Regions from separate parts of the Streptomyces sp. WP-1 genome, predicted to be linked through region 1. Evidence: riboswitches for the same ligand, from Rfam matches in the RefSeq annotation. Region 1 holds a riboswitch; each other region holds the start of a gene.
What was found. A riboswitch is a leader RNA that binds a small molecule or an ion and turns the genes downstream of it on or off. The one in region 1 is predicted to bind thiamine pyrophosphate.

Region 1 (7,619 bases):
AGTCCGTACAGGCAGAGGTCATGATGAGCTTTCTCGTCTCGGAGGAGCTCTCCTTCCGCATTCCGGTGGAGTTGCGCTACGAGACCGGCGATCCCTACGCCGTGCGGCTCACCTTCCATCTGCCCGGCGATGCCCCGGTGACCTGGGTCTTCGGTCGGGAACTGCTGATCGACGGCGTCGGCCGGCCGTGCGGGGAGGGGGATGTGCGGATCTCCCCCGTCGAGGCCGAGGTGCTGGGCGAGGTGCTGATCAGGCTTCAGGTCGGCAGCGACCAGGCCCTGTTCCGCTCGTCGGCGGCGCCGCTCGTGGCCTTCCTCGATCGCACGGACAAGCTGGTGCCGCTCGGACAGGAAGGCGCGCTCGCCGACTTCGACGCGCATCTGGACGAGGCGCTGGACCGCATTCTCGCCGAGGAGCAGAGCGCGGGCTGAGACGCCGAGGGACGGGGCGCGGACGCTCCGCCCGGTGCCACGGGGCCGTGCAGTAACGCTTCTTCAGACGGCCCGGTCCTCAGAAGGACCGGTTCCCTGCCGAGCGGCCCGCTCCGCCTCACCGCTTCCGGCGCCGCCCCCGGCCGCCACGGGCCGGCAGGGGCTGGGTGCCGGTCGAGGCTCCCGCACCCGGGGCGCTCCGGTCGGCCGCCACCACCAGGGCGGCGAGCGCGGTGGTGACCGGCACCGAGGCGACCAGCCCGATGGAGCCGACCAGGGTGCGCACGATCTCCTCGGCCACCAGTTCGCTGTTGGCCACCGTCCCCACGCTGCTCTGCGCGATGGAGAACAGCAGCAGCAGCGGCAGCGCGGCACCGGCGTAGGCGAGCACGAGGGTGTTGACGACGGACGCGATGTGGTCGCGGCCGATGCGGATGGCCGCCCGGTACAGACCGCGCGGGCCCATCGTGGGGTTGGCCTCGTGCAGCTCCCACACGGCGGAGGTCTGGGTGACCGTCACATCGTCCAGGACACCGAGCGATCCGATGATGACGCCGGCCAGCAGCAGACCGCTCATGTCGATCTTCGGGTACAGCCCGTGGATCAGACCGGTGCTGTCGTCCGTGTTGCCGGTCAGGGCGGCCCAGCCGATGAACACGGAGCCGAGCAGACCGATCAGGGTCAGCGAGATCAGCGTGCCGAGCACCGCCACCGACGTACGGGCCGACAGGCCGTGGCACATGTACAGGGCGATCAGCATGATGGCGCTCGACCCGATCACCGCCACCAGCAGGGGATTGGAGCCCTGGAGGATCGCGGGCAGGATGAACTGGTTCAGCACCAGGAAGCTCACCGCCAGCGCCACGAGGGCCATGACCCCGCGCAGCCGGCCCACCACCACGACGGCGAGCGCGAAGATGCCCGCGAGCAGTGCCATGGGGAACTTGCGGTTCACATCGGCGACCGAGTACTGGAGGTCCTTCGGAGCGGTGGGCTCGTAGGCGGCGACCACCTGCTCGCCCTGGTGCAGCTGCCGGGGCTGGTCGGGCTGCACGATCTCGGTGAACGTACGGCCCTTGTCCTTGCCGGTGTCGACCCGGACGGTCGCCCTCTTGCAGGTGCCGCCGGACGACTGACCCGCCGAGGCACCGCCGGCGGCAACACCGCCGGGTGCCCCGCCGCCGGCGTTCACCGAGGCGCAGCTCACCTCGACCAACCGGGTCACGGTGGCCTGCTGGGTCTGCCGGTCGAAGCCGACCCCGCTGTGCTTGTGCGAGGGGGCGCCGCCGGGCCAGAGCACCACCAGACCGGCCACGACCGCCGCGGTGAACGGGACGAGGATCGCCGCGATCACCTTGCGCAGATGCCGGGAGACGGGCGCGGCGGGGCCATGGCTGTGACCGTGCCCGTGGCCGGAGCCGTGTCCGTGGTCCGTGCCGTGGCCGTGTCCGCGCCCGTGGTCGTGGGCCCGGGCGGAAACCGGGGGCTGGGCCGGTGCCGGAGCCTGGGCGTGGCCATGGCCGTGGCGGTGCCCCTGGCCCTGGTTCTGGCCCTGGCTCGGGGGCTCCGAGCCGTCGTGCCGACGCGGGCCGGGCGGCTGGTACGGGTGCTGGTCCATCCGGGTCATCGCCAGATCATCGCAAGAAGCGGGGAGGGCCCACTGTTCATCGCGTCACGGATGACGCTAGCGTGGAGACACCTTTGCACACGCGGGAGCTCGGAGCACCGGGCTGAGAGGGCGCTGACCTCCGTAGAAGCGATGTTTCACGTGGAACATGCGATGTTCCCCGGGAGACCTCGGACGACGGAAGCCGCTGCGTCGACCGCCGAACCTGTTACCGGGTAATGCCGGCGTAGGGAGTAGGTCTCATGACCAACAAGGACGTACGCACGCCTGCCTCCGTCCAGGACGAGATGTCCTCGGAGGCCGGGAAGTCCATCGGCTGGCACAAGGCGTATGTCGAGGGCTCGCGCCCCGACCTGCGCGTGCCGGTCCGTCAGGTGCACCTCACCAACGGGCAGTCGGTCACGCTGTACGACACGTCGGGCCCGTACACCGATCAACTCGTCGACACCGACGTCCGCCGGGGGCTGTCGCCGCTGCGGGAGAACTGGATCATCGCCCGCGGCGACACCGAGGAGTACGCGGGCCGTCCCGTCCGTCCCGAGGACGACGGCATCAAGCACACCTCGCCGCGCGGCGGGCTGCGCAACCTGGACGCGGTCTTCCCGGGTCGTCCGCGTCAGCCGCGCCGGGGCCGGGGCGGGCAGGCGGTGACACAGCTCGCGTACGCGCGCCGGGGCGAGATCACGCCCGAGATGGAGTTCGTGGCCCTCCGGGAGAACGTCTCGCCCGAGGTGGTCCGCGAGGAGATCGCGGCGGGCCGGGCGGTGCTGCCGGTCAACGTCAACCACCCGGAGATCGAGCCGATGATCATCGGCAAGCGGTTCCTGGTGAAGGTGAACGCCAACATCGGCAACTCCGCGGTGACGTCCTCCATCGAGGAGGAGGTCGAGAAGATGACCTGGGCGACCCGCTGGGGTGCCGACACGGTCATGGACCTCTCCACCGGCCGCAACATCCACACCACCCGCGAGTGGGTGCTGCGCAACTCCCCCGTCCCGATCGGCACGGTGCCGCTCTACCAGGCGCTGGAGAAGGTCGACGGCAGGGCGGAGGAGCTGACCTGGGAGATCTACAAGGACACCGTCATCGAACAGGCCGAGCAGGGCGTGGACTACATGACGGTCCACGCGGGCGTGCGGCTGCCGTTCGTACCGCTCACGGCCAATCGCAAGACCGGCATCGTCTCGCGGGGCGGCTCCATCATGGCCGCGTGGTGCCTGGCGCACCACAAGGACTCGTTCCTGTACGAGAACTTCGAGGAGCTGTGCGAGATTCTCGCCGCCTACGACGTCACGTACTCGCTGGGCGACGGGCTGCGGCCCGGGTCCATCGCGGACGCCAATGACGAGGCCCAGTTCGCGGAGCTGCGCACGCTCGGGGAACTCGGCCGGATCGCCCGCCGGTTGAACGTACAGACGATGATCGAGGGCCCCGGGCACGTCCCGATGCACAAGATCAAGGAGAACATCGATCTCCAGCAGGAGATCTGCGACGAGGCCCCGTTCTACACGCTCGGCCCGCTGACCACGGACATCGCACCGGCGTACGACCACATCACCTCCGGCATCGGCGCCGCGATGATCGCCTGGTGGGGCACGGCGATGCTCTGCTACGTCACGCCGAAGGAACACCTGGGCCTGCCCAACCGGGACGACGTCAAGACCGGCGTCATCACTTACAAGATCGCCGCCCACGCGGCCGACCTCGCCAAGGGGCACCCGGGCGCGCAGGACTGGGACGACGCCCTCTCGGACGCGCGCTTCGAGTTCCGCTGGGAGGACCAGTTCAACCTGGCCCTCGACCCGGTCACGGCCCGCGAGTTCCACGACGAGACCCTTCCGGCCGAGCCCGCCAAGACGGCCCACTTCTGCTCCATGTGCGGCCCGAAGTTCTGCAGCATGAAGATCTCGCAGGACATCCGGCGCGAGCACGGCGGCAACCGGACCGAGATCGAGGAGGGCATGGCCCAGAAGTCGAAGGAGTTCGCCGAGGCGGGGAACCGGGTGTACCTGCCGATCGCGGACTGACGGGGACGTGAGCGCCGCTCCGGCCGGGCCACCGGCCGCGGAGCGGCGCTTCGTCGGGCCGAAGGACCCCGCCCGGTGGGGTCAGTCCGGCTGGTGTTCCGGGTCGGCGTGTTCCGAGCCGGTGTGGTCGGGGTGGTCGGCGAGGGCTTCCTGGAGGAAGGGGAGGATGCCGCGTTCCCTAAGGGCGGTCTCCCAGGCGGTTCTGGCTCTGGCGACCTCCTCGGTGGCGGCGTCGCGGGCCCGGGATTCGGGGGAGGAGCCGTTGCGCAGGGCGGTCAGGAGCAGTCCGACGGCGGCGACGAGGAGCGCGGCCACGGTCAGGGCCCCGAACACCCAGCCGGCGGTGAGCATGGTGCCGGCGAAGGACTGTCCGGGGTCCAGGGTTCTCAGGATGTAGCCGATGAGCAGGAATATCACCGCCGCGGTCGCGGACAGCAGCGGTGCCAGGACGGCGACGACCGCGACCGCGCCCGCGCCGTGTGCGGCGGCGAGATCCGTCGCGGCCGGATCCGGCTCGGCGGGGGCGGCATCGGCCGCGCCCAGGGCCTGTTCCGGGTGGCGCAGTTCGTCGCGAACGCGCACATAGCGCTGGTACTCGACGGCCGCGGCCGCCGTGATGAGCGCGGACGCGGCGATGGCCATGGTGCGCAGTTGCGCGGGGTTGAGCCGCTGTCCCACGGCGGCCAGTTCCGGTCGGTGCGGTGCGGAGCGCAGAACCTCGTCGAGGAGCCGCTCGAACTCCCGGTGGTCCTCGCTCCGCAGGTGCTGCGGAAGGCTGTTCATGTGTGCATCCCCCGATGCTCCGTAGGGCTTGGGGCTCGCGCAGCGGCGAGCCGTCGGGCAGAAACGGAGGGGAGCCTGCTACGGATAAGCCGATGGTAGAGCCGTGACGGCGCGTGGTGACAGGGGATTGCCGGAAATTGCGTCCCGGCCTGTGTGTACTCCGGTGCGCCGGGGGCCGCCCGGGGAACGGTCAGCGCTCCAGCGGGAGTTGCCTCACCAGCAGCTTTCCGGCCATGGTCACTCCGCCGTCCATGGCGATGGCGAGCCCGTCGGCGTAGACATGCGGCCCCTCGACCACCGGATCGTCGGTCTCCTCGCCGTCCTCGGAGCCCACTTCGCCCAGCAGGTAGGGGATGGGGCTGTGGCCGTGCACGATCCGGTTGCCGCCGTAGGTGTCCAGCAGGGAGCGCACGGCGTCGGCGCCGCCCTCGTCGCGGAAGGAGAAGCGCTTGGTGAGCTTGCGGAACAGGTCCCAGCACTCGTCCGCGTCATTGCGGGTGAGCCGCTCGCGGACGGTGTCGTTGACGGCCTCGATGGAATCGCCGTAGTCGAGGTAGGCGGTGGTGTCGGAGTGCACCAGCAGATAGCCGTCGACCTCCTCCAGCGCGTCGAGGCGGGCCATCCACTGGAGATGGTGGTCCTGGAGGCGGTCCATGTCGGTCTTCTGGCCGCCGTTGAGCAGCCAGGCCGCCTGGAACGTGGCGGTGCCCGCACCGGAGTTGACGGGTGTGTCGCCGAACCGCTTGGCGCCGAGCAGCAGCAGCTCGTGGTTGCCCATGAGGGCCTTGCAGTAGCCGCCGGCCGCGGCCGCCTCGGCGGACAGCCGCATCACCAGGTCGATGACGCCGATGCCGTCCGGGCCGCGGTCGGTGAAGTCGCCGAGGAACCACAGCCGGGTGGTGCCGGCGCACCACTGGCCCGCGCCGTCGATCAGCCCCTGCTCTCGCAGGGCGGCCATCAGCTCGCCGAGATAGCCGTGCACATCGCCGACGACGAAGAGCGGGCCGGGTCCCGCCGCGGGCCCCGGGGCCGGGGCGGCGGGCGCCGGGTCGACGGGGACCTGGAGCGTGTCGCCGCGGTTGATCACCGGCAGATCGCGCTGGGTGGGTGTGTACGCCTCGGGGTACGACTCCTCGGCGGGCGGCGCGCCCTCGTCCTGCTGCGTGTGGGTGACGTACGGACCGGACTCGTGGACGTACGCGGGCACCCGGAAGTCGCGCAGCGTCGCCGTCCGCTCCACCTCGGGTCCCTGACCGGCCCCCTGAGTCATCAGACCCCTCCACCATCGCGCCGCATCTGCACCGCTTCGGACTGCCTGGTCGCAGCGGTCCGCGGTGTCGTGGGCCCATCATAGGAATGCGCGTCGTGCCATGTGATGACCCAGGGGTGGTGAATCGGAACAAGACTCCGCTTCGCCGCGGCTTTCGCCCCGTTTGGGCAGGTGTTCGGCGGTGATCGGAGGACCGCCGGCCCGGTGCGGTCCGCGCGGCGGCGCGGTCGAACGGCGTCCGGGCCGCCGCCGAACACCGTCCCCGCCGCCGCCCGGACCGTCCCCGGACGTCTTCCGCGCCGCCGCGCGGACCGTCCTACGTGTCGTCCGGAGAACGCGGCGGACTGACCGTCGTGCGCGGGGGCCGCCGCTGGGAGGACGTGCGCACGATCAGCTCGGTCGGTATGACCTGCTCGACCGGTTGCTCCGACTCCACACCCTCGATCGCGTCGATGAGCAGCTGGACGACGGCCGTGCCGATGCGGCGCGGCTTGAGCGAGAGCGTGGTGACCGGCGGCTCGGTGCTGGCGTACACGGTGGACTCGCTGCAGCACACCAGCAGCAGATCGTCCGGGACGCGCAGCCCGTAGCGGCGGGCGGCGGCGAGCAGATCGGTGCCGTTGGGGTCGAACAGCCCGTAGACCGCGTCGGGCCGGTCGGGCCGGGCGAGCAGCCGGTCGGCGGCGACGGCGCCCGCGCACGGGTCGTGCGCGGGGTAGGACTCGTAGACCGGGTCCTGGCCGACCCGCTCGCACCAGTGCAGATAGGCCGTGGTCGACAGATGGGTGTACGTGTCGGTCGAGGTGCCGGTGAGCAGCCCGATACGGCGGGCCCCGGCGGCGGCGAGATGGTCGAGGATGCCGAGGACGGCGGCCTCGTGGTCGTTGTCCACCCAGGCGGTCACCGGGAGCGCGCCCGCCGGGCGGCCGTCGGAGACGACGGGCAGCCCTTGGCGGACGAGTTCGCTGACCACCGGGTCCTGGTCGGAGGGGTCGATGACGACGGTGCCGTCGAGGGCGACGTTGGACCACACGTCGTGCCGGGAGGTCGCGGGCAGGATGACCAGGGCGTAGCCCCGGGCCAGCGCCGCCGAGGTGGCGGCCCGCGCCATCTCGGCGAAGTACGCGAACTCCGTGAAGGTGAAAGGTTCATCCCCGTACGTGGTCACGGTCAGGCCGATCAGACCCGACTTGCCGGTACGGAGGGTGCGGGCGGCGGCCGAGGGACGGTACCCCAGCCGGTCGGCGACCTCGCGGACATGGCGCCGGGTGGCGTCCGGGAGCCGGCCCTTGCCGTTGAGGGCGTCGGAGACGGTCGTGATGGAGACCCCGGCGGCGGCGGCCACGTCCCTGATGCCCGCCCGGCCCGGCCGGCTGCCTCGACGTGAGGTTTCCGCGCGGCTCACCTGGTGCTTCCCTGCTGCTGTCATGGCGAGCCGATAGTAGGGCTCATGCGGTGGGGTAGTGCGGACGCATATGCAC
Region 2 (7,619 bases), 1.7 Mb from region 1:
GACCTGTGACGCTTCTTACGCGGGGACGCCATATTCCGGGGGAGGAGGAGGAGGCGGTGGCCGACCGAGGGGCGGACGCCGGTCCACGGGTCGAGAGGCCGGGCCACGGGCGGGGAGCCGCCGACGGTGATCGCGTCCCACAGGGAGGTCCGGCCTTCCGGCCGAGGGTTTCGGGTGGTGCGCGGGTAGGTCAGAACGCGGGACGCTCGGGATCGAGCACGGCCAGACCCTCCGCAGGAGACGACGCCTCCGCCCAGTACCGGCGAGGTATCCGCCCCGCCACCCGCGCCAGTCTCCCCCCGGTCACCGCGTGCCGCATCGCCGCCGCCATCACCTCCGGCTCCCGCGCCCGCGTCACCGCCGACGCCAGCATCACCCCCGCACACCCCAGCTCCATCGCCAGCGCCACATCCGACGCCGTCCCCGCCCCCGCGTCCAGGATCACCGGCACCCCCGCCCGCTCCACGATCAACTGGAAGTTGTGCGGGTTGCGGATCCCGAGCCCCGACCCGATCGGCGAGCCCAGCGGCATCACCGCCGCGCACCCCACGTCCTCCAGCTTCCGCGCGAGCACGGGATCGTCGTTGGTGTACGGCAGCACCGTGAACCCGTCGTCCACCAGCGTCTCCGCCGCCTCCAGCAGCTCCACCGGATCCGGCAGCAGCGTCCGCTCGTCGGCGATGACCTCCAGCTTCACCAGCGACGTACCGAGCGCCTCCCGCGCGAGCCGCGCCGTGAGCACGGCCTCCCCGGCGGTGAAGCAGCCCGCCGTGTTCGGCAGCACCCGGATGCCGAGCTTCTCCAGCACGGACAGCACCGAGCCGTGCACGGACGGCTCGACCCGCCGCATCGCGACCGTCGTCAGCTCCGTCCCGGAGGCCACCAGCGCCCGCTCCAGCACATCGAGGCTGGGCGCCCCGCCGGTACCCATGATCAACCGCGACCCGACAGCCGTACCCCCGATGACCAGGCGATCCTCGGTCATGGCTCAGCCTCCCTGCACCGCGGTGAGCACCTCGACCCGGTCGCCCTCGGCGAGCGCGGTCCCGGCCCACTCCGTCCGCGGTACGACCGTCTCGTTGACGGCGGCCGCCACCCCGGCGGGGGCCCGCACGAGGGACCGTACGACGGCGTCGAGCGCGGTACCCGGCGCGATCTTTCGGCGCTGCCCGTTGACGGAGACGGTGATGGTGGACGACACGGCGCTCATACGGTCTGCTCCAGCTGCTGGACGCGCGGCGCGCCGAAGCGCTCCGGCGTGAACGGACGGGCTTCCTCGGGCAGCGGGCCTCCCGCCAGCAACTGCCCCATCACATCCCCGGTGACCGGCGTGAGCAGCACCCCGTTGCGGTGGTGCCCGGTCGCCAGCAGCAGCCCGTCGAGCCCCGAGGGCCCGAGCAGCGGCGCGTTGTCGGGGGACCCGGGCCGCAGCCCGGCCCTGGTCTCGGTGAGCGGCAGCTCGGTGATGCCCGGCACCAGCTCGTGCGCGTCGCGCAGCAGCTCGTACACGCCGCCCGCGGTGACCGTCGTGTCCCAGCCCAGCTCCTCGCTGGTGGCGCCGACGACCAGCTCGCCGTTCTCCCGGGGCACCAGATACAGCTGGCCGCCCCGGACCACGGCCCGCACCGTCCGGCTGAGGAACGGCGCGTACCGCTCGGGCACCGCCAGCCGCAGCACCTGCCCCTTCACCGGCCGCACCGGCGGCACCAGCTCCGGGGGCACCCCCGCGAGCCGCCCGCTGAGGCTGCCGCCCGCGAGCACCACCTGCCCGGCGCTGAGCGCCGTCCCGTCCGCTGCGGTGACCCCGACGGCCCTCTCCCGTACGACGTCCAGCCGCTGCGCCCACACCCGGTGGAACACCACCCCGGCCCGCTCGCACGCGATCACCAGGGCCGCGGCCAGCCGGCGCGGATCGATCTGGTGGTCGCCGTCGACCCGCAGCCCGCCGCGCACCCCGGGCGCCAGCATCGGCTCCAGTCGGCGGCACTCGCGCCCCGACAGCCACTCCGCCTCCAGGCCGCAGCGCTGCTGGAGGGCGTGCAGTTCCCGCAGATGGGCGCGGTCGTCGGCGTCCAGCGCGACCGCGAGGGTGCCGCAGCGCCGGTAGCCGAGGTCCCGGCCGCTCGCCTCGGTCAGTTCGGCCACGAAGCCGGGGTAGCGGCGCGCCGACTCCAGATTGAGGGCGAGCAGCGTCTCCTCGCCGTAGTGCAGTTCGGTGACCGCGGCCAGCATCCCGGCCGCGACCTGCGCGGCCCCGCCGCCCGGAGCCGGATCCACCAGGGCCGTCGCGAGCCCCCGGCGCGCCGCGCGCCAGGCCGTGACGAGGCCGATGATCCCGCCCCCGACGACCAGGACGTCGGGGCGTCCCGGGGTTTCGGGCGTACGTGTGGACATGGGCGTCCAGCCCCTCCCTTCGCCGGCATGACCCGGATCAGGTTCGTACGGTCGGAGGCCGCCAGCCTCCCTCTCAGCCCGGTGCGTCCGGGCTCCCGCGAGTGCTTGTACGGTGGCCACCCTAGCCCGCCCCCCTCCCCACCCGTAAGGGAGCCCTCGGTCATGGCCCCGTCGCTCGACGGTCTGGTCCTCGCCCCCGTCGCCGACCGGTCCGCAGGTCAGGTCGGCACCCGGACCCGCTTCGCCTACCACGAGCAGGACGGCGCGATCTGGGCCGAGTACCGGGGCGGCGACATCGTCCGCGGCCATCTGGCCGGCACCCGCGCGGGCGACCGCCTGGACTTCCGGTACGTGCAGCTGCGCACCGACGGCAGCACGGCCTGCGGCCACTGCGTGTCCACGGTCGTGGAACTGCCCGACGGCGGGGTGCGCCTGGAGGAGACCTGGGAGACCTGGGAGTGGGAGTCGGGACCCGGCTCCGGCACCAGCGTCGTGGAACAGGTCGTCGCGCACGCCCCCTGACCGGTTGATCGCCGACTGTCTATGGTGATCGGGTGAGCGAGCAGACAGCCCAGGAGGGCACGGCAGGGGTCCGGCGCGTGGTCGTCGCCGGCGCGGGCATGGCCGGGGTGCAGACCGCGGTGGCCCTGCGGGAACGGGGTTTCGCGGGCGACGTGACCGTCGTCGGCGCCGAACCGCACCAGCCGTACGACCGGCCGCCGCTGTCCAAGGCCGTCCTGCTCGGCAAGGCCGAGGGCTCCGCCTTCGACCTCGACTTCGACGCGCTCGGCGTCGGCCTCAGGCTCGGCTGCGAGGTCCTCGGCGCCCGCCCCGCCGACCATGAACTGGACACCGAGGCGGGCCCGGTGCCGTACGACGTCCTGGTGCTCGCCACCGGCGCCGAACCGGTCAACCTGCCCGGCACCGAGGGCGTCCCCGGCGTGCATCTGCTGCGCACCCTGGACGACGCCGAACGGCTGCGACCGGTGCTCGCGCGGCAGCACGACATCGTGGTCGTCGGCGCCGGCTGGATCGGCGCCGAGTTCGCCACCGCCGCCCGCGAGGCCGGCTGCGCGGTGACCGTCGTCGAGGCCGCCGACCGGCCGCTCGCCGGGGTGCTGCCCGCCGAGGTCGCCGCCCCCATGGCCGGCTGGTACGCCGACAGCGGCGCCGAACTGCGCACCGGCGCGCGCGTGGAGCGCGTCGAGGACGGCGCGGTGGTGCTCGCCGACGGCACCCGGCTGCCCGCGGGCGCGGTCGTCGTCGGCATCGGCGCCCGCCCCGCCACCGGCTGGCTGACCGGCTCCGGCATCGAGCTGGGCGCGTCGGGCGAGGTCGTCACCGACGCCCGGCTGCGCGCCTCCGCGCCCGATGTGTACGCCGTCGGCGACTGCGCCTCCTTCCCCTCGGCCCGCTACGGCGAACGCCTCCTCGTGCACCACTGGGACAACGCCCTCCAGGGCCCGCGCACCGTCGCCGCGGGCATCCTCGGCGAGAGCACCGCCGTCTACGACCCGGTGCCGTACTTCTGGTCCGAGCAGTTCGGCCGCTTCGTCCAGTACGCGGGCCACCATGCCGCCGCCGACCGGCTGGTGTGGCGCGGCGACCCCGCGGGACCCGCCTGGACGGTGTGCTGGCTGCGCGCGGGCCGCCTGGTCGCCCTGCTGGCCGTGGGCCGGCCGCGCGATCTCGCCCAGGGCCGCAAGCTGATCGAGGCGGGCCGCGTCCTGGACCCGGAGGCGGTGGCGGACCCGGCTCGCCCTCTGAAGGACGCCACGACGGATTAGCGCCCCGAAGAGGCGCGGGGAACCGCGCGACCGGCCACGACGGAGCCGCGCTCGGCCACCGGCACAGAGCGCCGCTCCCGGCCGAGCGCCTACCCTGTACCCGTGACCGAGATTGACACGAAGATCGACGCTCTCGTCCCCGCCTGGCTCACCCTCCCCGACATCGCCGAACAGTTCGGCATCGAGGTGACGCGTGTGCGGCAGCTGGTCAAGGACGGCCAGCTCATCGCCGTACGCCGGGGTGAGAACCGCGCGCTGCACGTCCCCGCCGCCTTCATCGACGGCGACCAGATCGTCAAGGGCCTCACCGGGACCCTGACGCTCCTGCGGGACGACGGCTTCACGGCCGAAGAGATGATCGAATGGCTCTTCACCCCCGACCCGACCCTGCCCGGCACCCCCGCGCAGGCCCTCAGCGAGAATCGCGGCACGGAGGTGAAGCGCCGCGCCCAGGCGCTCGCCGTCTGAGCCCGACCACCTGAGGGGGTGGCGTACGACGCCCCGCGCGCCGTACGCCACCGCCCGCCCAGCACACACCGACCCCCGGGGGCCCACGCATGTCCGACTCCGCCCGCGCCGAACTCGCCGACGCCCGGCTGTACCTGTGCACGGACGCCCGCAGGCGTCAGGGCGACCTGCCGGAGTTCCTGGACGCGGTGCTGGCCGGCGGTGTCGACATCGTGCAGCTGCGCGACAAGGGCATGGAGGCCGCCGAGGAACTGGCCTGCCTGGAGGTCCTCGCCGAGGCCTGCGCCCGGCACGGCCGGCTCCTCGCGGTCAACGACCGGGCCGATGTCGCGCACGCCGCCGGCGCCGATGTGCTCCACCTCGGCCAGGGCGACCTGCCGGTCCCCGCGGCCCGCGCGATCCTCGGCGACGACGTGCTGATCGGCCGCTCCACCCACGCCGAGGACGAGGCCGCCGCAGCCGCCGTCCAGGACGGCGTGGACTACTTCTGCACCGGGCCCTGCTGGCCCACCCCCACCAAGCCCGGCCGCCCCGCCCCGGGCCTCGACCTGGTCCGGTACACGGCCGCGCTCGGCACCGAGCGCCCCTGGTTCGCCATCGGCGGCATCGACCTCGGCAACCTGGACGAGGTCCTGGAGGCCGGGGCCCGCCGGGTGGTCGTGGTGCGCGCGCTCACCGAGGCGGACGACCCTGGCGCCGCCGCCGCCGAGTTCGCCCGGCGGCTGCGGCGGTCCTGACGAGCCCGCTCGGGGGGCGTGTCCCAAAGCCTTGTCCCAGGGACGCGTCCCAAGGGGTGGACGACAAGCCGACAATTCGGGCAAATTTCCGGAGTTCGGTTGGGGGACCGCCGTCCCCTGGCTAACCTGCGGGTATGGCCCTCGGAACCGCATCCACCAGGACTGATCGCGCGCGCACCGTGCGTGACATGCTCGCCGGCGGCAAGACCACGTACTCCTTCGAGTTCTCGGCGCCGAAGACCCCCAAGGGCGAGCGGAGCCTGTGGACCGCGCTGCGCAGGGTCGAGGCGGTCGCCCCCGACTTCGTCTCCGTCACCTACGGCGCCGGCGGTTCGACCCGCGCGGGCACCGTCAGGGAGACCCAGCAGATCGTCGCCGACACCACGCTCACCCCGGTCGCCCACCTCACCGCGGTCGACCACTCCGTCGCCGAACTGCGCAACATCATCGGCCAGTACGCCGACGCCGGGATCCGCAACATGCTCGCCGTGCGCGGCGACCCGCCCGGCGACCCCATGGGCGCGTGGGTGGCCCACCCCAAGGGCCTGACCTACGCGGCCGAACTGGTGCGCCTCATCAAGGAGTCGGGCGACTTCTGCGTGGGCGTCGCCGCCTTCCCGGAGATGCACCCGCGCTCCGCGGACTGGGACACCGATGTCGCCCACTTCGTGGACAAGTGCCGGGCGGGCGCCGACTACGCCATCACCCAGATGTTCTTCCAGCCCGAGTCCTATCTGCGGCTGCGCGACCGGGTGGTGGAGGCGGGTTGCGACATCCCGGTCATCCCGGAGATCCTGCCGGTCACCAGCGTGCGCATGCTGGAGCGGCTGCCCAAGCTCAGCAACGCTCAGTTCCCTGACGTCCTGAAAGAGCGGATCCTCGCGGCGAAGGACGATCCGGCGGCGGTACGCTCCATCGGTATCGACTTCGCCACGGAGTTCTGCGCGCGACTGCTGTCCGAAGGCGTGCCCGGACTGCACTTCATCACGCTCAACAGCTCCACGGCGACCCTGGAGATCTACGAGAACCTGGGCCTGCACCACCCCCCGCAGGCCTAGACCTGCCGCGTGGTGTTGAGACACACTGCGTAACGGCCACTGGGAGAGGGGCGTACATGGGCTGGACGGTCCTCTACATCGCATTCGGCGGCGTCGCGCTGTGGTTGCTCGGCGAGGTGCTGCTGCAGTACAAGGCGCGGCTGCGCTGGCGGCTGCTCGCCTTCGCCGGCTTCCTCGGGGTGGTGGTCGGCGTCATGATGCCGTCCGTCCTCGTGATCGGCGCGGGCGCGATCGCCTTCGCCGTCGGTCAGACCCTCGTCACGCTCTCCTTCCGCCGCGGCTTCGCGGCCGGCTGGGCGGTCCGGCGGCCCGAGGCCGGCGCCGCGGAGTCCGGCGGCAGCAAGCGCCGCCGCGGCCGCGGCGACCGCAACGCCCGGGCGGCGCAGGCCCCCGCGCCCGCACCGGCCGGCCCCGCCGACGAACCGGCCCCCGGTCAGGACCCGTACGCCCCGGACGGCTCCGTCCCGGACGCGTACGACGACTACGACCGCGACGACGTCTTCTCGCCCGCGCGTCCCCCGGCCGACGGCGCCTCCGTCTACGAGCCGCAGCCCCTGCCCGAGGACACCGGCAACTACGGCGTCTACGGCGACACCGCCACCCACGCCGCCCAGCAGCAGGGCCAGTCCTACGACTACTCCGGCTACGGGCAGCAGCAGGGGTACGGCTACGAGGGCGCCCCCCAGCAGGGCTACGCCAACTACTCGGACCCCTACATCGGCAGCCGGCCCTACGCCGCCGACGGCTACGACCCCGGCTACGCCCAGCAGTACGGCCAGCAGGGTTACGCCCAGGACCCGTACGCCACCGGCGGTTACGGGGAGACCCCGGCCGGCGGGGTGTGGGTGCCGCAGCAGCGCACCGACGAGGGCGAGGGCGGCGAACTCCCGCAGGAGCAGCCGTACCCCTACCAGGGCCACGGCCGGCAGCAGCCGGGCGCCGGGTACGACGAGCAGCAGTACCGCTACTGAGACGCGGGGGGGGGGTACCGACCGGGGCGCGGCCGGGGCGCGGTTCGGGCCCCGGGTGCGGCTCAACTCCCGTTCGGGGCCCGGCTCACGCGCGGGTCACTGTGAGCCCCGAAAGTCCGGTCCCTCCACGATCAGCCCGGACACCAGCGCGCCCGACATGCCCGCGTGCGGCAGCCCGCCGCCCGGGTGGGACCAGCCGCCGAC
Region 3 (7,619 bases), 1.6 Mb from region 1:
GGGCCCACCGAGGGTGGGCCCGTCCAGGGCGGGGACGCCCCGGCGGGTCCCGCGTACGATGCGCCCGCGGCGCAGCACACGCGCCCCATGCCCATCGTGCCCGATGTACCCGCGTATGGCGGAGACCAGGACGAGACCCGGGGGGCTGCTCGGCTGAGCGGCCCCTTGTCCCGGGACGAGCCCCAGCCGCAGTACGGCACACCGCCGCAGTACGGCACCGAGCCCCCCTACGGGGAACGGCCGCCGTACGAGCGGCAGCCCGGCCACGGCGACCCGCGACCGCCCGCGGGTCCGGGACCGTACGACCCCTACGGGACGCAGTCCCCGACGGGGGAGCGGCCGTCGTACGAACAGCCGCAGCAGCAGCCGTTCGAGCAGCGGCCGCAGTACGGGCACCAGCAGCCCTACGGGGCGCGGCCGCAGCCCCCGTACGGGACGCCCCAGCCGCCCCCGGCTCCGACCCCGAGCCCGAGCCAGAATCCGGTACCCATGCCCGACGCCCCGCAGCCGACGCCGGCGCCGCAGAAGAAGAGCGCGGGCCGCGACCTCAGCGCGGCCATAGGCGTCGGTGTTGGCCTCGGCGTGGTGATCATCGCGTCGCTGTTCATCGTCAAGGCCGTGTTCGTCGGTGTGATCGCGGTCGCCGTCGTCGTCGGACTGTGGGAGCTGACCAGCAGGCTCCAGGAGCGCAAGGGCATCAAGGCGCCGCTGGTGCCGCTCGCGGTCGGCGGTGCGGCGATGGTGGTCGCCGGCTATGTGCGCGGCGCCGAGGGCGCCTGGGTCGCCATGGCCCTCACCGCGCTCGCGGTGCTGGTCTGGCGGATGACGGAGCCACCGGAGGGCTACCTCAAGGACGTCACGGCCGGTGTCTTCGCGGCGTTCTACGTGCCCTTCCTGGCCACCTTCGTCGCGCTGCTGCTCACCGCGGACGACGGTCCCTGGCGGGTGCTGACCTTCCTGCTGCTCACCGTCGTCAGCGACACCGGCGCCTATGCCGTCGGCTGGCGCTTCGGAAAGCACAAGCTCGCCCCGCGGATCAGCCCCGGCAAGACCCGCGAGGGCCTGTTCGGCGCGGTGTCGTTCGCGATGGTCGTGGGCGCGCTGTGCATGCAGTTCCTGATCGACGGCGGCCACTGGTGGCAGGGCCTGCTGCTGGGCCTCGCGGTCGCGGCCAGCGCCACCCTGGGCGACCTCGGCGAGTCCATGATCAAGCGCGACCTGGGCATCAAGGACATGGGCACCCTGCTCCCGGGGCACGGCGGCATCATGGACCGCCTGGACTCCCTGCTGCCCACGGCTCCGGTGGTCTGGCTGCTGCTGGTGCTCTTCGTCGGCTCCACCTGACGAAACCCGGCATCGCGCGCCGACTCGGCCGTACGGGCCCCGTCCTGATCCCCAGGGCGGGGCCCGTCGTCGTACGGCGGTCCGCTCGTCCGGCCCTGCGCGGTGCCCCGCCCCTGACGCGCGGGCGCTCGTGTTTGGCCACACGATGGTGGCAAAGAGCGCCCCGTGGCGTGGCCCCTGGTAGGGAGAGCGAGAGATGCCCGAAGTCACCACCCCGTACGCGACCGGCACCCCGTGCTGGGTCGACCTGATGGCGTCGGACCAGCAGGCCGCGCTGGACTTCTACCGCGACCTGCTCGGCTGGCAGGGGCAGCCGGGGCCGGCCGGGTTCGGCGGCTACACGGTCTGCGAGCTGCATGGCAAGGCCGTGGCGGGCCTCGGCCCCAAGCCCCAGGACATGCCGGAACCGCCGCCCACCGTCTGGACCAGCTACCTGGCGTCCACCGACGCCGAGGCCACCCAGGACGCGATCGTCTCGGCCGGGGGCACCCTGCTCGTCCCGGTGATGGACGTCGGCGATCTCGGCCGCATGCTGATCGCCGCCGACCCGCAGGGCGCCGTCTTCGGCGTCTGGCAGCCCGGCGAGTTCTCCGGCGCCCAGGTGGTCAACGAGGCCGGCGCGCTCGTCTGGAACGAGCTGCACACCAACGACGTACCGGGTGCCACCGGCTTCTACGGCGAGGCGTTCGGCATCGAGATCGAGCCCATGGAGGGCGCGGACTCCTACTGGGCGCTGCTGGTCGGCGGCCGCGCGGTCGGCGGCGTCACCCGGCTCGCCGACGACCCGCCCGGCACCCCGGCCCACTGGCTGACCTACTTCGCGGTCGACGACGTCGACTCCACCGTGGACGCCCTGGTCAGAAGCGGCGGCACGGTCCTGGCCCCGCCCTTCGACATGATGGCCGGCCGCATGACCGTGGTCACCGACCCCCAGGGCGCCCCCTTCGCCCTGATCAAACCGAAACCGATGTGACCCACCCACGCCGACCGGGCCCCCGAGCCGACCGGCCCCCGACCCGACCCGCCCCCGGCCGGGCCGCCCCCGGCCGGGCCGCCCCCGGCCGGGCCGCCCCCGGCCGGGCCGCCCCCGGCCGGGCCGCCCCCGGCCGGGCCGCCCCCGGCCGGGCCGGGCCGGTCGGCCCCCGGCACCCGGCCGGGGGGCGGCCCGACCGGCCCGGCCCGGCCGCGATACGCGCCACAACCAGCGGCCCCAGGTCACCCCATTGGATCTGCGACACTGGTACCACCATGCCCAAGCCCGGAGAACTCACCTTTGTCGCGCCGCGCGGAGCCAAGAAGCCGCCGCGGCATCTCGCCGATCTCTCGCCCGCCGAGCGCAAGGAAGCGGTGGCCGGGATCGGTGAGAAGCCGTTCCGTGCCAAGCAGCTGTCGCAGCACTACTTCGCGCGGTACGCGCACGACCCGGAGCAGTGGACCGACATCCCGGCCGGCTCCCGGGAGAAGCTGCGCGAGGCGCTGTTCCCGGAGCTGATGACGGTCGTCCGGCATCTGGCGACCGACGAGGGCACCACCCGCAAGACGCTGTGGCGGCTGTTCGACGGCACCCTCGTGGAGTCCGTGCTGATGCGGTACCCGGACCGGGTCACCATGTGCATCAGCTCGCAGGCGGGCTGCGGGATGAACTGCCCCTTCTGCGCGACCGGCCAGGCGGGCCTGGACCGCAATCTGTCCACCGCGGAGATCGTCCACCAGATCGTGGACGGCATGCGGGCACTGCGCGACGGCGAGGTGCCGGGCGGCCCGGCGCGGCTGTCCAACATCGTGTTCATGGGCATGGGCGAGCCGCTCGCCAACTACAAGCGGGTCGTCGGCGCCATCCGCGCGCTCACCGACCCCGCGCCGGACGGCCTCGGCCTTTCCCAGCGCGGTATCACCGTCTCCACCGTCGGGCTGGTGCCGGCCATCCACCGGTTCTCCGACGAGGGCTTCAAGTGCCGCCTGGCGATCTCCCTGCACGCCCCCGACGACGAGCTGCGCGACACCCTCGTCCCCGTGAACACGCGGTGGCAGGTGCGCGAGGTGCTGGACGCCGGGTTCGAGTACGCCGAGAAGAGCGGGCGCCGGCTGTCGATCGAGTACGCGCTCATCCGCGACATCAACGACCAGGCGTGGCGCGGCGACCGGCTCGGCCGGCTGCTGCGCGGCAGGCCCGTGCACGTCAACCTCATTCCGCTGAACCCGACTCCGGGCTCCAAGTGGACGGCCTCGCGGCCCGAGGACGAGAAGGCGTTCGTGGAGGCGATCGCCGCGCACGGTGTGCCGGTGACGATCCGGGACACCCGTGGGCAGGAGATCGACGGAGCCTGCGGTCAGCTCGCCGCCACCGAGCGGTAGTCTGGGCCCGTTCCATCACATCTTCATCATTGAAATAGTCGAAACATCTTCATATTCCGACAGGGGAGCGCCACAGCGCTGAGAGTGCGGCACCAGGCCGCAGACCCTCTGAACCTCGCCCAGGTCATTCTGGGTAGGAAGTTCGGTCACTACTCAAGCTGTTGCGCCCTGTCCGGTTCCTCCGGACAGGGCCGCGTTCTTCCTGGCCGACCCCAGGAGGACAACCAAGTGCACAACAAGACCTTCGTGGTCGCGGCGGTCGGGCTCGGCCTGGTCGCGCTGTCCGCGTGCGGCGGGGCGCAGGGACAGGACGAGGCGGACGCCAAGACCGTCACCCTCGTCAGCCACGACTCGTGGGCCGTCTCCAAGAGCGTGCTCGCGGACTTCGAGAAGCGCTCCGGGTACAAGGTCCGCGTCCTCAAGGACGGCGACGCCGGACAGGCCGTCAACAAGGCCATCCTGACCAAGGACAACCCTCAGGGCGACGTCCTCTTCGGCGTCGACAACACCCTGCTCTCCCGCGCCCTCGACAACGGGCTGTTCCAGCCGTACACCGCCAAGGGCCTGGACAAGGTCGGCGCCCCGTACCAGCTCGACGGCAAGCACCGTGTCACGCCCGTCGACTACGGCGACATCTGCGTCAACTACGACAAGGCGTACTTCAGCGAGCACCACCTCGCCCCGCCGCAGTCGTACGCCGACCTCGCCAAGCCCGCGTACAAGAACCTCCTCGTCACCGAGAACGCGGCCACCGCCTCGCCCGGCCTCGGCTTCCTGCTCGGCAGCGCCGCGCGGTTCGGGGACCAGGGCTGGCAGGACTACTGGAAGAAGCTCAAGGCCAACGGCGTCAAGGTCGTCGACGGCTGGGAGCAGGCCTACTACCAGGAGTTCTCCGGCTCCTCGGAGGGCAAGAAGGCCGGCGGCGACCGCCCGCTCGTCGTGTCGTACGCCTCCTCCCCGCCCGCCGAGGTGATCTACGCCAAGAAGCGCCCCGCCACCGCCCCGACCGGCGTGGCCACCGGCACCTGCTTCCGCCAGATCGAGTTCGCCGGGCTGCTGAGCAACGCGAAGAACCCCAAGGGCGCCAAGGCGTTCCTCGACTTCCTGGTCTCCAAGGAGTTCCAGGAGGACATGCCGCTGAACATGTATGTCTACCCGGTCGTCGCGGGTGCCCGGGTGCCCGCCGACTTCACGAAGTACGGTCCGGCCGCCCGGCACCCCGAGACGATGGCCCCCGGGAAGATCGCCGCCAACCGTGATCAGTGGGTCAAGACGTGGACGTCACTCGTACTGAAGTGACCGCCCGCGCGCGGACACGGCGCGGGAGCGCGGCGCGGCTGGGGCTGATGGCCCTGCCCGTCGCGTTCTTCGCCGTGTTCTTCGCCTGGCCCGTCGCCGCCATCGTGGCCCGCGGACTGGAGACCGGCGGCGCCTGGCAGTTCGGGCGGATCGCGGACGTCGTCACCCAGCCGGACATCCGGCACGTGCTCTGGTTCACCACCTGGCAGGCGCTCGCCTCCACCGCGCTCACCCTGCTGCTCGCGCTGCCCGCCGCGTTCGTCTTCGCCCGCCTCGACTTCCCCGGCAAACAGGTGCTGCGGGCCGTCGTCACCGTCCCGTTCGTGCTGCCCACCGTCGTCGCCGGCAGCGCCTTCCTCGCGCTCGTCGGCCACGGCGGACTGCTCGACCAGCTGTGGGGCGTACGCCTGGACACCACCGTGTGGGCGATCCTGCTCGCGCACGTCTTCTTCAACTACGCGGTCGTCGTACGGACCGTGGGCGGACTGTGGGCCCAGCTCGACCCGCGCCAGGAGGAGGCCGCGCGGATGCTCGGCGCCTCGCCGTTCGCCGCGTGGCGGAAGGTGACCCTGCCCGCCCTCGCGCCCGCCGTGGCCGCCGCCGCGCTGATGGTGTTCCTGTTCACCTTCACCTCCTTCGGCGTCGTCCAGATCCTCGGTGGCCCCACCTTCTCCACCCTCGAAGTGGAGATCTACCGGCAGACCTCCGAGGTCTTCGACCTGACCACGGCCGCCGTCCTCACCCTCGTCCAGTTCGCCGCCGTCGGCGCGATCCTCGGCGTCCACGCCTGGACGGTACGGCGCCGGGAGAGCGCCCTGCGCCTGGTCGACCCCCGGCTCACCGCGCGCCGGCCGTGCGGCACCGGGCAGCGGGCGCTGCTCGCCGGCGTCCTCGCCACCGTGGCGCTGCTCCTGGTGCTGCCGCTCGCCGTCCTCGTCCGCCGCTCCCTCGACGCCCCCGGCTTCGGCTACTACCGGGCGCTGACCCGCACCGACGGCGGTACGTTCCTGGTGGCGCCGGTGCACGCGGTGTGGACCTCGCTCCAGTACGCCGTCGCCGCCACCGCCATCGCCGTGCTGATCGGCGCCCTCGCCGCCGCCGCGCTGGCCCGCCGGGACGCGGGCCGCCTGGTGCGGGGCTTCGACGCGCTGCTGATGCTGCCGCTCGGGGTGTCCGCCGTGACCGTCGGCTTCGGCTTCCTGATCGCCCTCGACAAGCCGCCGCTGGACCTGCGCCAGTCCTGGATCCTGGTGCCGCTCGCCCAGGCCCTGGTCGGCGCCCCCTTCGTGGTCCGCACCATGCTGCCGGTGCTGCGCGCGGTCGACACCCGGCTGCGGGAGGCGGCGGCCGTGCTCGGGGCCTCGCCCTGGCGGGTGTGGCGGGAGATCGATCTCCCGCTGGTACGGCGGGCGTTGCTGGTCGCGGCGGGGTTCGCGTTCGCCGTCTCGCTCGGCGAGTTCGGCGCGACCGTGTTCATCGCCCGGCCCGACAACCCGACCCTGCCGGTCGCCGTGGCCCGGCTGCTCAGCCGCCCCGGGGACCTCAACTACGGCCAGGCGATGGCCCTTTCGACCATTCTGATGGTGGTGTGCGCCGCCGCCCTGCTCCTCCTGGAGCGGCTGCGGACGGACCGGACAGGGGAGTTCTGATGCTGAGCCTTCAGGGCGCGACCGTGCGCTTCGGCGGGCGGGCCGTGCTGGACGCGGTGGACCTGGAGGTCGCCGAGCACGAGGTGGTGTGCGTGCTCGGGCCCAGCGGCAGCGGCAAGTCCACCCTGCTGCGGGCGGTCGCCGGGCTCCAGGCCCTCGACGCCGGGCGGGTGTCGCTCGCCGGACGGGACCAGGGCGGGGTGCCCGCGCATCGGCGCGGGGTCGGCCTGATGTTCCAGGACCACCAGCTCTTCCCGCAGCGCGACGTCGGCGCCAACGTGGCGTTCGGGCTGCGGATGCACGGCGTGGCGAAGGGCGAACGGGACGCCCGGGTGGGCGAGTTGCTGGAACTGGTCGGGCTGCCGGGCGCGGCCCGCCGGTCGGTGGCCGCGCTGTCCGGCGGCGAGCAGCAGCGCGTCGCCCTCGCCCGCGCGCTCGCCCCCCGGCCCCGGCTGCTGATGCTGGACGAACCCCTCGGTCAGCTCGACCGCTCCCTGCGCGAACGCCTCGTGGTCGAACTCCGGGAACTCTTCGGCCGGTTGGGTACGACCGTGCTCGCCGTCACCCACGACCAGGGCGAGGCGTTCGCGCTGGCCGACCGGGTGGTGGTGATGCGGGACGGCCGGATCGCCCAGTCCGGCACGCCACTTGAGGTCTGGCAGCGGCCCGCCGACGCGTTCGTGGCCCGCTTCCTCGGCTTCGAGAACGTGGTCCCGGCGACGGTCACGGGCACGGCCGCCGACAGCCCCTGGGGGAAACTGCCGGTCCCGCAGGACGCCCCGCAGGGTGCCAGGACCCTGCTCGTCCGGCCCGCAAGCGTACGGCTCGTCCCCGCCGGCACCGGGCTGACCTGCACGGTCGCCGCCCGCACCTTCAAGGGCACCCATGTCGCCGTCCATCTCCAGCCGCAGGACGGTCCCCGCCTCGAAGCGGCCTGCGCGCTGCGGGACGCGCCGGAGAGCGGGGACACGG

Region 2: another riboswitch for thiamine pyrophosphate. It lies ahead of thiO (glycine oxidase ThiO); the one in region 1 lies ahead of thiC (phosphomethylpyrimidine synthase ThiC).
Region 3: another riboswitch for thiamine pyrophosphate. It lies ahead of QHG49_RS10490 (thiamine ABC transporter substrate binding subunit); the one in region 1 lies ahead of thiC (phosphomethylpyrimidine synthase ThiC).

What each region holds. Positions count from the first base shown of each region.
Region 1 is NZ_CP123923.1:4,113,953-4,121,571, forward strand. Features, by position in the region: gene QHG49_RS17865 (SsgA family sporulation/cell division regulator) at 1-431, shown strand, start outside; gene QHG49_RS17870 (YibE/F family protein) at 550-2,058, opposite strand; TPP riboswitch at 2,131-2,308, shown strand; gene thiC (phosphomethylpyrimidine synthase ThiC) at 2,301-4,085, shown strand; gene QHG49_RS17880 (hypothetical protein) at 4,167-4,868, opposite strand; gene QHG49_RS17885 (metallophosphoesterase) at 5,059-6,138, opposite strand; gene QHG49_RS17890 (LacI family DNA-binding transcriptional regulator) at 6,455-7,567, opposite strand.
Region 2 is NZ_CP123923.1:5,805,295-5,812,913, forward strand. Features, by position in the region: gene QHG49_RS25595 (thiazole synthase) at 191-985, opposite strand; gene thiS (sulfur carrier protein ThiS) at 989-1,210, opposite strand; gene thiO (glycine oxidase ThiO) at 1,207-2,394, opposite strand; TPP riboswitch at 2,392-2,503, opposite strand; gene QHG49_RS25610 (hypothetical protein) at 2,557-2,916, shown strand; gene QHG49_RS25615 (NAD(P)/FAD-dependent oxidoreductase) at 2,949-4,181, shown strand; gene QHG49_RS25620 (Rv2175c family DNA-binding protein) at 4,284-4,649, shown strand; gene thiE (thiamine phosphate synthase) at 4,739-5,386, shown strand; gene metF (methylenetetrahydrofolate reductase [NAD(P)H]) at 5,521-6,444, shown strand; gene QHG49_RS25635 (hypothetical protein) at 6,501-7,415, shown strand; gene QHG49_RS25640 (NAD(P)/FAD-dependent oxidoreductase) at 7,512-7,619, opposite strand, start outside.
Region 3 is NZ_CP123923.1:2,500,070-2,507,688, reverse strand. Features, by position in the region: gene QHG49_RS10505 (phosphatidate cytidylyltransferase) at 88-1,344, shown strand; gene QHG49_RS10500 (VOC family protein) at 1,541-2,317, shown strand; gene rlmN (23S rRNA (adenine(2503)-C(2))-methyltransferase RlmN) at 2,593-3,699, shown strand; TPP riboswitch at 3,751-3,857, shown strand; gene QHG49_RS10490 (thiamine ABC transporter substrate binding subunit) at 3,928-4,998, shown strand; gene QHG49_RS10485 (iron ABC transporter permease) at 5,046-6,647, shown strand; gene QHG49_RS10480 (ABC transporter ATP-binding protein) at 6,647-7,619, shown strand, end outside.